DNA from 2 places in the Dellaglioa sp. BT-FLS60 genome. Region 2 is predicted to be linked to the other one. Evidence: a T-box and tRNA genes for the amino acid it is inferred to sense, from the RefSeq annotation. Region 2 holds a T-box; the other holds one or more tRNA genes.
The links. The T-box of region 2 lies ahead of leuS (leucine--tRNA ligase). A T-box ahead of a tRNA ligase gene usually reads a tRNA of that ligase, here a tRNA-Leu.
Positions count from the first base shown of each region.

Region 1: it encodes a tRNA-Leu, which carries the amino acid that the T-box ahead of leuS (leucine--tRNA ligase) is inferred to sense. The anticodon was not compared.

Region 1 is NZ_JBSOLI010000029.1:73,366-80,228, forward strand. It holds gene ACVQ8P_RS02480 (acetyl-CoA carboxylase carboxyltransferase subunit beta) at 1-486, opposite strand, end outside; gene ACVQ8P_RS02485 (acetyl-CoA carboxylase biotin carboxylase subunit) at 500-1,789, opposite strand; gene ACVQ8P_RS02490 (acetyl-CoA carboxylase biotin carboxyl carrier protein) at 1,799-2,185, opposite strand; gene ACVQ8P_RS02495 (beta-ketoacyl-ACP synthase III) at 2,201-3,187, opposite strand; tRNA gene ACVQ8P_RS02500 (tRNA-Leu) at 3,367-3,451, opposite strand; gene ACVQ8P_RS02505 (SprT family protein) at 3,512-3,964, opposite strand; gene ACVQ8P_RS02510 (Tex family protein) at 3,966-6,140, opposite strand; gene ACVQ8P_RS02515 (hypothetical protein) at 6,238-6,678, opposite strand; gene ACVQ8P_RS02520 (cation-translocating P-type ATPase) at 6,694-6,863, opposite strand, start outside.
Region 2 is NZ_JBSOLI010000031.1:194,843-201,705, forward strand. It holds gene ACVQ8P_RS04365 (pseudouridine synthase) at 1-44, opposite strand, end outside; gene ACVQ8P_RS04370 (putative polysaccharide biosynthesis protein) at 58-1,707, opposite strand; gene leuS (leucine--tRNA ligase) at 1,862-4,276, opposite strand; T-box leader at 4,334-4,538, opposite strand; gene ACVQ8P_RS04380 (MDR family MFS transporter) at 4,567-6,030, opposite strand; tRNA gene ACVQ8P_RS04385 (tRNA-Asp) at 6,182-6,254, opposite strand; tRNA gene ACVQ8P_RS04390 (tRNA-Met) at 6,257-6,330, opposite strand; tRNA gene ACVQ8P_RS04395 (tRNA-Glu) at 6,343-6,414, opposite strand; tRNA gene ACVQ8P_RS04400 (tRNA-Ser) at 6,429-6,516, opposite strand; tRNA gene ACVQ8P_RS04405 (tRNA-Ile) at 6,530-6,604, opposite strand; tRNA gene ACVQ8P_RS04410 (tRNA-Gly) at 6,616-6,686, opposite strand; tRNA gene ACVQ8P_RS04415 (tRNA-Phe) at 6,700-6,772, opposite strand; tRNA gene ACVQ8P_RS04420 (tRNA-Asp) at 6,779-6,851, opposite strand.

The sequences.
Region 1 (6,863 bases), on a different contig from region 2:
AATGGTATTCATTTGTAATAAAGAATAAATTCCCTCTTGCATTCTAGCACCACCAGAAGCGGTCACAATCACGAATGGCAAACGTTGCTCTAATGCGACTTGCATCCCCATTTTAATTCTGGCTCCGGCTGTTGTATTCAAAGAACCCATCATAAAAAAGCTATCCATTACTGCCAAAACTAATGGTCGCTTATCAATACTAGCTTTTCCCACGACGACAGCTTCATTTGACGTTGTCGCGCGCTTAGCCCGTTCCAATTTTTCTGAATAACCTGGAAATTGTGCTTTATTTTCTGTTTGATTTTCTACATTAATTATTTCAAAACTAATTTTATCCGTCAAAATAGCAATTCTTTCCATCGCAGTCAAGCGTTTATAAGTTTGGCAATTGGGGCAAATAAAATAAGGCGCCCATTCACTTTCATGCAAATGTGTGCCACAATGCTGACATTTTTGCCATTGATTGCGCTCTGGATAATGACTCATTTAACCCACCACCTTAGATTTTGCTATCGATTGAAATTGTGTTTGCCATAAAGGCTTGTGACCTTATAATTGCTTTTAACTGTACTAAATTAGTTTCAACACCAGAAATATTGATTGCTTCCAGCACCTTTTGCATTTTTAAAATAGCTAATTCTCTTGTTTCAGCATGACAAATAATTTTGGCTAATAAGCCATCATAAAAAGCAGAAATCACATCACCAACACGATATCCCGTTTCAATTCGACTCTCTGCTGGAAAATCAAAGCGTGTAATTTGATCCGTTAGACTTGGTATTAACGTTAACCGACATTCTATCGCATGACCGTTCATGGGTAGATTATCATTGGTCACTTTTCCGCCATCTGCAACCCATAATTGTTGTTGAACCACATCCAAATTGATGGTTTCTTCAGTAACGCCATGTTCAACTTGTAACCGCGTATTCATTTCCAAAAAATAGAATTGATTATCAGCAAATAAAAATTCCACTGTACCCAACCCTACATAATGTAAATTAGCCATCAATTGACGAGCATAACGGTACCCTTTATTACGCTGTTCAACAGTCAAAATAGTTGACGGACTTTCCTCAATCACCTTTTGTCGATGCTTTTGTAAGCTGCAGTCACGATCGCCCAACACTTGAATATGTTGACCGTCACCAATAATCTGAACTTCAATATGTCGCGCATGGACCAACTTTTTTTCAAGATAAAAACTGCCTGCGGCAAAAGAAGATTTAGCTTCTTGCTGGACAATTTCAGCACCAGGCAACAGATCAGACTCTTTTTCAATTAATCGAATTCCTTTACCACCACCACCATGTGCAGCTTTAATGAGTAACGGAAACCCAAGCTTATTTGCTTCTGCAATAAGTTCAGCATCAGACGTAATCAAGTCGGAGCCGGGGATAACAGGGACGCCTTTTTCAATCGCCAATAACCGAGATTTATCCTTATCCGCTAATTGTTGTATCAGCGCAGCACTGGGACCAATAAAAGTCAGCCCACATTCAGCGCACATTTGTGCAAAGTGTGCATCTTCAGATAAAAATCCATAACCTGGATGAATGGCATCAACATTCATATTTAATGCTGCCATTAATAAACTTTCACGATTTAAATAAGAATCCTTAGCTAAAGCTGAGCCTATACAAATTTTTTCATCAGCAAGTTCAACAAATCGACTTTGCGCATCCACCGTTGAATACACCGCAACCGTCTGTATTTTTAATTTTAGACAAGCCCGAATAATTCGTTCGGCAACTTCGCCACGATTTGCGATTAAAATTTTTCGAAACAAATGACTCACCTATCCATCTATTCTAATTTTAAATAAATCTTGATTAAATTCAACTAACTCGCCATCATCAACTAAGCGTTCGAGAATGACCCCTGTCACTGAGGATTGAATATCATTATACAATTTCATACTTTCAATTTGAGCAATAACTTCTTTTTTAGTTACTTGAGTTCCGACTTCACCCATTTTATCAAAATGAATTAGGCCAACAAGTGGGCTTTTAACCACAAAAATAGTTTCATTTACATCCGTTTGTACCTTTATTTTTGAAACTGGCTTCTCGGCTAATTGTTCCTGATCAATAACGACTTTAAACTCGCCATCTTTTATCTCAACATGAGAAAAGGGCATCGTTGCAATTTTATCTAATAATTGACTTATTTCATTATATTTCATTAATTCGCACACACCTTAAATTTTTATTAGTAAACTTCCATAGGCTAAACCTGCGCCAAATCCAGTCAATAAGACTGTGCCACCTGTAAATCCTTGTTCAATTGCTTCATCGAGAGCCATAGGAATTCCTGCCGAAGACGTATTTCCATGATGAACAACACTCGTCGCAAATTTCTCAATTGGCATCTCTAATTCAGCAGCAATTGTTTCAATGATTCGTAAATTAGCCTGATGACATACAACCAAATCAATATCACTTGTTTTCAACTGGTTATCTGCGAGTAATCGTTTCATCTGAACAGGCACAACTGTTGTCGCAAATTCAAAAACATCTCGACCTTCTTGGAAAAAAGCATCCATTGTTGGATAATTATCACCATTAATTTCACTTAAAGGCGCAATTCGGCCACTATGAATCACTTCTTTTTTGAGGCCATTTGCTTCAATTTTTTCAGCAATAAAACTTTCATCTATCGACTTTTCTGATGCTTCAATAAGAGCGCCACCAGCTCCATCCCCAAAGAAAACCGCACTTGTACGATCCTTAAAGTCCATCATTTTTGAGTTAACTTCTGCACTAATGACAATAGCTCGTTGATATTGTCCCGTACGCAAAAATTTTTCTGCAGTACTCATCGCAAATACAAATCCAGCACAAGCAGCACTAATATCAAAAGCAAACGCATTTGTTGCCCCAATATTACCTTGAACAATTGCCGCCGTTGATGGCGTTATAGCATCTGGTGAAATAGTTGATACAATAATTAAATCAATCTCTGATGCTGCATATCCAGATTTACGCAAAAGGTCATTTGCCACTTTTGTACTTAGATCTGATGTATTTTCATTAATAGCATAATGCCGTGTTTGAATCCCAGTATGTGCCACAATCCATTCATCAGATGTAGGCATAAATGCAGCTAGTTCATCATTCGTCACGATTCGTTCTGGCACAAAATGTGCCGTCGTTTTTATTTTGACATAATTATTCAATTTACCCATTCTCCCAGTCGTTAAGTCTCATTCATTCTATTTTATCAATAATAGTGACATTAAGACACAAAATTGATTAACGCTTAATAATTATTTAACCTCATAATACGCCAGCCTGCCCATTATTCATTAAAAAAAGCACCGAACCCTGTATTAACAGGCTCAAGTGCTTTTTGGTAAATCTATGATGCGAGTAAATGGATTCGAACCATCACGGGATATTATCCCACCAGATCCTTAGTCTGACGCGTCTGCCAATTCCGCCATACTCGCAAGAACAATCATAATTGTAGCAAAAATTGTCCTTTGTTACAAGCCTCATTTTAAAAAAAGTTAATTTTCCACTAAAATTAACTTACCTCGACACTTTGAACAAACATACCGCGATAAATTAATTTTCCTTTGTCGATTATACTGTTGTCCACAATTAGCACATTGATAATGAATCACTTTTTTTATTTTAACTACTTTTGGGCTAGCAGGTGCGAACCGACTCCCACCAACTGCTGCCAATAATTGTTTAAAGTCACGATCACGATGTTGATACCCTTGACGTGAAAGGTGCAAATGATAATGACACAATTCATGTTTGATAACACCGATTAAAACAGCCTCATCATGCTCTGTTAACATCTTAGGATTAATTTCAATATTGTGATCATTTAACCGATAGCGTCCACCCGTCGTCCGTAATCTTCTATTAAATAACGCCTTGTGTTTAAAGGGTTGCTTAAAAAAGGTTGTTGATATGTTTTTTACCAGTGTTGTTAATTCAAAATCCGTCATCTTATTTATCTGCAGGTCGTTTCATCGTTAATTGGACACGGTGTCGATTCAAATCAACTTCCATTACCCAAACGGTAACAATATCCCCAACCGCAACGACTTCACTTGGTTTTTTAACAAACTTATCCGTTAACTGTGAAATGTGGACAAGTCCATCCTGTTTAACACCGATATCCACAAAGGCACCAAAATCAATGACATTTCTAACTGTCCCTTGTAAGGACATCCCTGGTTTCAAATCTTCAATTGTTAAAACATCATGACGTAACAATGGTGCCGGCATATCATCACGTAAATCACGACCTGGTTTTTGTAAACTCGTTAAAATATCTGTGACCGTTTCAATCCCACTATCCACAGCCTGTGCTAAATTTTCAGCATTTGCCTGCGCTAAGTGGTCATTAGTTTCCGTTTTACCCAGTTCCGTTACCTTTATCCCCAACTCTTTCAACAAAAGTTTGGTTAGTGGATAACTTTCAGGATGAATATCGGTATTATCTAAAATGTTATCCCCAGAAACAATCCGTAAGAACCCGATTGCTTGTTCATAAGCCTTAGGTCCTAAGCGAGGCACCTTTTTAAGTTGTTGACGTTTCGTAAATTTACCATTCTCATCACGATAAATAACCACATTTTTAGCAATTGTTAAATTTAATCCAGAAATTTTTGTTAATAACTCTGAGCTAGCTGTGTTTAAGTTAACGCCGACGTTATTAACTGCATCTTCAATCACAACATCTAACTGTGCATCTAATTTTTTTTCAGCGACATCATGTTGATATTGACCAACACCCACTGACTTAGGATCAATTTTAATTAATTCAGCCAATGGATCTTGCAAGCGACGACCAATACTAATCGCTGATCGTTCTTCAACATGTAAGTCTGGGAATTCGTCACGAGCGGCTTGGCTAGCTGAATAGACTGATGCACCGGCTTCATTGACAATAACATAAAAAATAGGTCGCTCGATTTCTTTTAAAATATCTGAAACAAATTGTTCAGATTCACGACTTGCCGTTCCATTTCCAATCGCAATCATTTCAACTTGATATTTCTCAAGAAAATCTTTGAATTGTCCAGCAGCGGCCGCACGTTTTTCACCATTCGCAGGTTTGTGTGGATAAATCACCAATTTATCTAAGAATTTACCTGTTCCATCAACAATCGCTAATTTACACCCTGTTCGATAAGCTGGATCAAAGCCTAAAACAATTTTACCTTTCAAAGGTGCCTGCATAAGTAAGTGATACAAGTTATCCCCAAAAACATTGATAGCTTGTTCTTCAGCAACTTCTGTCATGCCTTTACGAATTTCACGTTCAATTGCTAGTTTAATGAATCGTTTATAACTATCTTGGTACGCCTCTTCAATGATTGCAACTGCGTCACCACTATTTCTACCAATAATTCTAAAATGCATAAATGTCATAATAGCTTGTTCTGGCGCTACAACGGACGCTTTTAAAATTCCCTCTTTTTCACCACGATTAATAGCAAGAACACGATGCGGAACCACTGATTTTAGTGCTTCACTAAAGTCATAATAATCACGATAAATACCTTTTTCATCTTTTTCTTCAGCCTTAACCTTAGCTTCAAATAGGCCTTCTTTTTGCGTTGCCTTCCGAATCCATTCACGATATTCAGCACTTTCACCAAAGGCCTCAGCCAGAATTTCATGAGCCCCGGCAAAAACATCTTCTTCAGTTAAAATGGCGGCATCACTGTTAATAAAGGCTTCTGATTTTTGTTTGATTTCAGTCAAGGTCTGAGGGAACGATAATAACCATTTAGCAAATGGTTCCAATCCTGCTTCTTTGGCAATTGTGGCTTTAGTTCGACGCTTTTGTTTGAAAGGCAGGTAGTAATCTTCAATTTGTTGTAACTTTTGGGCAGCCATAATTTTTTTATTTAAAGCTTCCGTCAAATGACCTTGCTCATCAATGATGTGGATAACTTCTGACTTACGCTTTTCTAAACTTTCAACATGTTTATAAGTCGATTCGATTTCACGAATTTGAACTTCATCCAAACTGTCTGTTCTTTCTTTTCGATATCGTGCAATAAAGGGCACTGTATTCCCTTCATCGAGCATCCCTAAAACGGCATTAACTTGTTTTTCTCTATATTGCTTTAACTCTTTTAACACTAACGGCATGATTGCTTTTTCCATAATAATGACCTCAATTCAAATATTTTTTGTTCATAAAAAAGAGACTAATAATAGGCGTCAGCACAACCATTCCTAATATCAATCTCTTTAGTTAAAATTAACCTAAAATTTGTTGCATAATACGTTGCATCATATCTGTTGTTTGTGTCATTCCTTGATCTTGTTTCTCTTCTGAGCCTTTAAAAGCAGCCACTTCAACAAGATGTTTTTCAACGTTGATACTGTTTGTCATTTCGTCACAGCCTTCAACGAAAGTACGGTAGCCACTAATCAATTTTTTATGTTTTCCTAAAACAGGGATTGGCACTTGTAAATCATCTAATTTACTCAAATTTTCTTGATAACTTGCAGTACCTTCGACAAATTTTTCTTTAGTTGTCGTAAATTCATCATCTGAAACAGTTGAAAAATCATCAGCATTGATTGCTTTTTCCATGATTTCATAATGCTCATTTAACGAATTACCCATTTCTTCAGTTGCTTGTGCAACATCATTTAGTGCATTGATATAATAATTAACATTAACTCTTTTTTTCAAGATACATACTTCCTTTTATTTATTTTTTTTGACTAATCGTTGAACAAATTTCACGATTTCAACAATCACAATGATTGAGAACGAGCCTGCTAAGACAATTACCCATTGATACATGTCCAAATGGCTCACATGGAACATTTTATTTAATCCAGGAATTAAAATTGTCGCTGCAAGCATCGCGAATG
Region 2 (6,863 bases):
CTTGTACCAAATTGCATTTCTGTCAAAAATTTATCAATTCTCATTTCAGATTAAACCTCACTTAATTCTCAATTTACGACGTAATCCAGCAACACGATCACCTAATATTTTATCGGCCAATCTTGTTTTTAAACTGAAGTAAATATAAACATACCCACCCATACCAGCAGCAATAATAAGGGTAATAATGGCACTCATTCGACTATCTATTGGTAACACTAAATAGATTACTTTTACCACTATAAGTGCAACAAAAAATGTCATTAACGCATAAAGCATCATTTTGTTTAATCTTGTCTGTAACAATTTCACATTTAAATGGAACATTTTGTGTAATGATCGAACCATTAACCATGAACTGACACCCATACCGATTGCCGTAGCAGCTAATGGACCAAATGCGCCTAACCAGGCAACTAATGGGTATTGGACAATTAATTTAATGACCATACCAACGACAAAATAAATAATCGCTTTTTTATTTTGATAAACACCTTGTAAAATAGCAGAAACAACTGTAAACAACCCTAGAAAAATGGATTCATAAGCTGAAAATTGTAAGACGTAAATGCCGACTGGATCATAACCATAAAAGATAACGTATAAGGGGTGAGCAACAGCAGCCATCCCTAACGCACATGGCAACATCACAAAAAAGAATAATTGTAATGTATCTGCGGTTTGTTCACTCAAAGCTTTTTTATCATTTCGCGTATATGCCTCAGACAATAGTGGAATGGCCGTAATTGACATAGCAGATGCAATAGAAATAATAATCATTACTAATTTGTTGGCGTTAAAGCTAAATAATGCCCATAATTCATTTTGTACTGTTCGCGAATAATTAGTAACATGCGTCATAATACCAAAGAAAGTATACTGATCAATCAAACCAAAAATTGTAATCGCAGCCCCAATAATGATAAAAGGAATTGATTCCCGAATAACTTCTTTAACAATTTGTTTGGTAGAAATCGTCAGTTTGTTATCACTGTTAGCAACTAATCGATCTAATTCAGGTTTGCGACGATAAAAATACCAAACTAAAACCAGCATCCCGCCTAATGCACCAATAAAGGCTGCAAAAGTTGATTGCGTCACGCCCGTAATATAGCTACCATGGCTAATTTTCATAATGAAAAATGTTGCTGCAAGCATATAGATAACTCTAGCAATCTGTTCAAAAAATTGTGAAATAGCCGATGGAGCCATTTCTTGATAACCTTGGAAAAAACCACGAATCAAGCTCATCATAGGAATAATCAATAGCGCCCAAGATAAAGATCTAAAAACAGGAATAACATTTTTATCACCACTTGTGATATATGGTGCAATAATCCATAAAATTACTGCACAAACGACACCCATAATAGCCATTAGCGCCATCCCATATTTAAATAGACGTCTTCCAATACCATATTCATTCTGTGCATTGTAATGCGCAACTTGTTTAGCAACCGCTGAAGGTACCCCAGCCACAGCAATCATCAGGAAGAAACTATAAACATTATATCCCATACTGTATAAGGCATTAGCCTGCAATCGATCTGGACCCAACCACATATTCCAGGGAATTATATAAATAGCCCCTAAAACTCTTGAAAAAATACTACCAGCAGTCATCCAAGCTGATCCCTGCAGCATTTTTTGTTTAGCATTATTTTGTTCAGGTGCGGTCTGGCCTTCAACCTTAATATCTTCATCCATTACTTTTGTACCCTACTTTCTCGTCACACTTAATCTTACTATTTTATAGCTTTTAAATTTCAGTTGCAATTTATTTTTTAAATTTTAATCAAAAAATAAACGAATACTATAAAATAGACTCATTCTATAGTATTCGTTTATTCAAATGTAAAATTTAGTTTGCAACAATATTAACTAATTTACCAGGAACAGCAATCACTTTACGGATTGTTTTACCTTCAAGTTCTTCTTTAATTTTGTCATCATTTAAAGCTAATTTTTCTAATTCATCTCTAGTTGCCTCTTTTGAAACGACACTATGCTGACGAACTTTACCATTAACTTGTAAAACAATTTCAACTGTATCTTCAACAAGTTTACTTTCATCAACTTTAGGCCATGCAACATAACTAATTGACCCCTCGTGTCCTAATAATGACCAAACTTCTTCAGCCATATGTGGTGTAATTGGTGCAATTAATTGAATAAACCCTTCGATTTGTTCTTTAGCCAATGATTTAGCTTTATAAGCTTCATTAATAAAAATCATTAATTTTGAAATAGCAGTATTAAAGTGAAGTGCTTCATAATCCTCAGTTACTTTTTTAACCGTTAAATTATAAATCTTATCCAGTTCACCATCGTTTTCATCAACAATAGCTGAACTAATATGATTATCTTCATCCATAATTAAGCGCCAGATACGTTCGATAAATTTATGAGAACCATTTAACCCATCTTCGCTCCAAGCAATTGAAGCATCTAAGGGGCCCATAAACATTTCATAAAGACGTAAAGTATCTGCACCAAAGCGTTCAACAATATCATCTGGATTAACGACATTTCCTTTAGATTTAGACATTTTTTCATGATTATCACCCAAAATCATTCCTTGATTAACTAATTTTTGGAATGGTTCTTTAGTAGGCACAACACCAATATCGTATAAAAATTTATGCCAGAATCTTGCGTATAGCAAATGAAGAACAGCATGTTCAGCACCACCAACATAAACATCAACTGGTAACCATTTTTCTAACTTTTTGTAATCAGCAATTCCATTAGGATTGTGTGGATCAATAAATCGAATAAAGTACCATGAACTACCAGCCCATTGTGGCATTGTATTCGTTTCACGTTTACCTTTACGACCATTTTCATCAACAACATTAATCCAGTCCGTTAGATTAGCTAATGGGCTTTCACCAGTCCCAGATGGTTTAATATCTGTTGCCTCAGGTAATTTAAGTGGCAATTGATCAACGGGAACTGTAGTTGTTTCGCCATCTTCCCAATGAATAATAGGAATTGGTTCACCCCAGTAACGTTGTCTTGAGAATAACCAGTCACGTAATTTATAATTGATTTTCTTTTGACCAACCTTATTTTCTTCCATCCACGCAATCGTTTTTTCGATGGCTTCAGCTTTCTCTAATCCATTTAAAAATCCGGAATTGATATATTTACCTGGTACTGTATTAGGTTCATCAGTAATCTCAGATCCTTCAATAACCGGTAAAATAGGCAATTCGTATTTTGTAGCAAATTCAAAATCTCTTTCATCATGTGCAGGAACAGCCATAATTGCACCTGTTCCATATGAGGCTAAAACATAATCGGCAATCCAGATTGGTAATTTTTCACCATTTACAGGATTAATTGCATAAGAACCAGTAAATACACCAGTCTTCTCTTTAGCTAAATCAGTTCTCTCTAAATCAGATTTAACTTCAATTTTCTTTTGATAAGCTTTAACAGCCTCTTTTTGAGAATCAATCGTAATGTCATCAATTATAGCCAATTCAGGTGCGACGACAATATAGGAAACACCATAAATAGTTTCAGGGCGCGTCGTGAAAACTTCAATTTTTAAATCATCAAATTGATCAACTTTAAAATCAACACTTGCTCCTGTTGATTTACCAATCCAATTTCTTTGTTGTTCTTTAATACTATCTGGCCAATCTAAATCATCTAAATCTGAAAGTAAACGGTCTGCATAAGCTGTAATTTTCAAGACCCATTGACGCATCGGTTTTCTAACAATTGGATAGCCACCACGTTCCGTCTTACCATCTATAACTTCCTCATTAGCAACAACCGTTCCTAAATCAGGACTCCAGTTAACGGCAACCTCATCTTCGTAGGCTAACCCTTTTTCATACAACTTCTCAAAAATCCATTGAGTCCATTTATAATAATCTGGATCAGTCGTATTTAATTCACGATTCCAATCATATGAAAGTCCCAAAGATTTAATTTGGCGTCTAAAATTATCAGTATTCGTTTTTGTGAATGCCTTAGGACTGTGTCCAGTATCAAGTGCGTACTGCTCAGCTGGAAGCCCAAACGCATCCCATCCCATTGGATGCAAGACGTTAAATCCCTGCATTCTCTTCATTCGAGCCAAAATATCAGTGGCTGTAAATCCTTCTGGATGCCCGACGTGAAGTCCCTGACCGGATGGATATGGGAACATATCTAACGCATAGTAGTTTTTCTTTTCAGCATCTTCAGTTGTTTTAAACGTCTGATTAGCATCCCAAAACGCTTGCCATTTTTGTTCAATCTCTTTATGGTTATATGCCATTCTTAATAACTCCCTTTCTGATTATATATACAAAAAAGTCCTATAGAAGATAAACTTCTATAGGACGAATTTTCCGCGGTACCACCTATTATTCCAGTATAAATACTGACTCTTTTTCATAACGTGAAATAACGTTCGCACCTACTATCGTTCAGTGAGAAAACTCGAGAATGAGTTCAAATAACCAATTATGTATATTTCCACTACCATATACTCGCTGAAATAATCAGTTAAACTACTAGTTTCTCTTAATCGTTTTATATTAATTTTAGTGTAGCAAATGAACGCTATTATTGCAAATAATCTTTCGTTTTTTTATCGAACAAATTAACAATGATTGCAAGAATAACAACACAAATTCCTGCTACATATATTCCATGAAGTCCTTGATATAATACCTCACGCAATTTTGGTATCAAATGTTGTGGTAATTGATTAGCAGTCTGCGGATTAATCAAGATATCCATCATACTATCCTTAGTTCCAGGCGTTTTTACTATTTCTTTATGCATCTGTGCATTAAATATAATACCAAATACTGAAATCATCAATGTTTGTCCCAGCGTTCGACTTAAAGTATTAAATGATGTAGCCATACCTATGTCAGCCTGTGGCACTAAGCTCTGTGCTGTTACCGTTGTAGCTGTAATTGTAATTCCAAATCCGACACCTAATACTGCTGAAATAATAAAAAACAGGTAAAAAGGAGTATCTATTGGTAATATTCCTAAAGCAACTGCTCCAATTAAAACAAGAAATAAACTAATCGCTAATACCTTTTTAGGTACCCATGCCGCCATCATATTTCCCGCAAAAAAAGATCCAGCAATCCATAAAATAGAACTTGGAGTCACTGCAAATCCCGCCATTGATGCTTTTAACCCAAGTATTCCCTGTGTCCAAGTTGGAATATAAACTTCAAATCCAATTAAAAATCCAGATATTAATGCTGCCACTAAATTTTGAATAACAAATGTTCTATTTTTAAAAAGTTTCAACGAAATAATTGGATCTTCGACCCTTTTTTCCCAAAGTATAAACAAAAATATCGTAACAACAAAAAGAAAAAAGAAAATAAATACAATTAAATCAATACCCACATCACCCCAACGTTGAAAACTATATAAAATAGATAAAATACCAATCATTAAAAGAAAACTACCTAAAAAATCTATTTTTGAACTCATAATTCTACGTTTTTCTTTGAAAAATAGCTGAATCATTACTATCGTTATTAAACCAATAGGTAAGTTAATAAAAAAGACCCAATGCCAATTAAGATGATCAACAATAAAACCACCTAACAATGGCGCAACAACTGACGCTATTCCCCAAGCTGATCCGTTTAATCCCATAACTTTAGCACGTTTTTCTACAGAATAAATATCGGCAAGAATGGTAAATGACACTGGCATTATTGCTCCCGCTCCAATACCCTGAATAGCTCGTGAGATAATTAAAGCAGTCATACTATTCGAAAAACCACAAAGTGTCGACCCAACCAAAAAAATTATTAATCCAAATATGAATACTGGCTTACGTCCTAAGACATCTGCAAGTTTGCCATATATTGGTGTCATCATAGCGTTTGTTAATAAATATATTGAAAAAACCCAATTCATTAATGACACCCCATGAAGTTCACCAACTATAGTCGGCATAGCTGTTGAAACAATCGTTCCTTCAACAGCCGTCAAAAATGTTGCCACAAAAATTGCAATCGTAACTAAACGTACACTCGTTCTAGAATTCATGCAGTACCTCTCTCCTAAACAAAAATAATTTAATTCATCAAGCAATCTTTTAATATTATTCATCGTAAATAATAAATTTTTATCTTCTTAAAGTGAATAATAAAAAAGGAACCTAAACTTATAAAGTTTAGGTTCCAATAATTACTTGTAACGGTCCTAACCGGATTTGAACCGGTGATCTTCCGCGTGACAGGCGGACGTAATAACCCCTATACCATAGGACCAATTGCGGGAGTAGGATTTGGACCTACGACCTTCGGGTTATGAGCCCGACGAGCTACCAGACTGCTCCATCCCGCGATAATATTAAAGTGACCCGTACGGGATTTGAACCCATGTTACCGCCGTGAAAGGGCGGTGTCTTAACCACTTGACCAACGGGTCATAATAACGAAAAACGGAGAAGGAGGGATTCGAACCCTCGCGCCATTTTCACGACCTACACCCTTAGCAGGGGCGCCTCTTCAGCCACTTGAGTACTTCTCCATAAAATAATTGATGGGCCTAAATGGACTCGAACCATCGACCTCACGCTTATCAGGCGTGCGCTCTAAACCAGCTGAGCTATAGGCCCAAAATCATAAAAGCGGGTGACGAGAATCGAACTCGCGACAACAGCTTGGAAGGCTGTGGTTTTACCACTAAACTACACCCGCAAAACATTATAAATGGCGCAGGACAGAATCGAACTGCCGACACATGGAGCTTCAATCCATTGCTCTACCAACTGAGCTACTGAGCCATTAAACGGTCCTAACCGGATTTGAACCGGTGATCTTCCGCGTGACAGGCGGACGTAATAACCCCTATACCATAGGACCTTCATATGAATA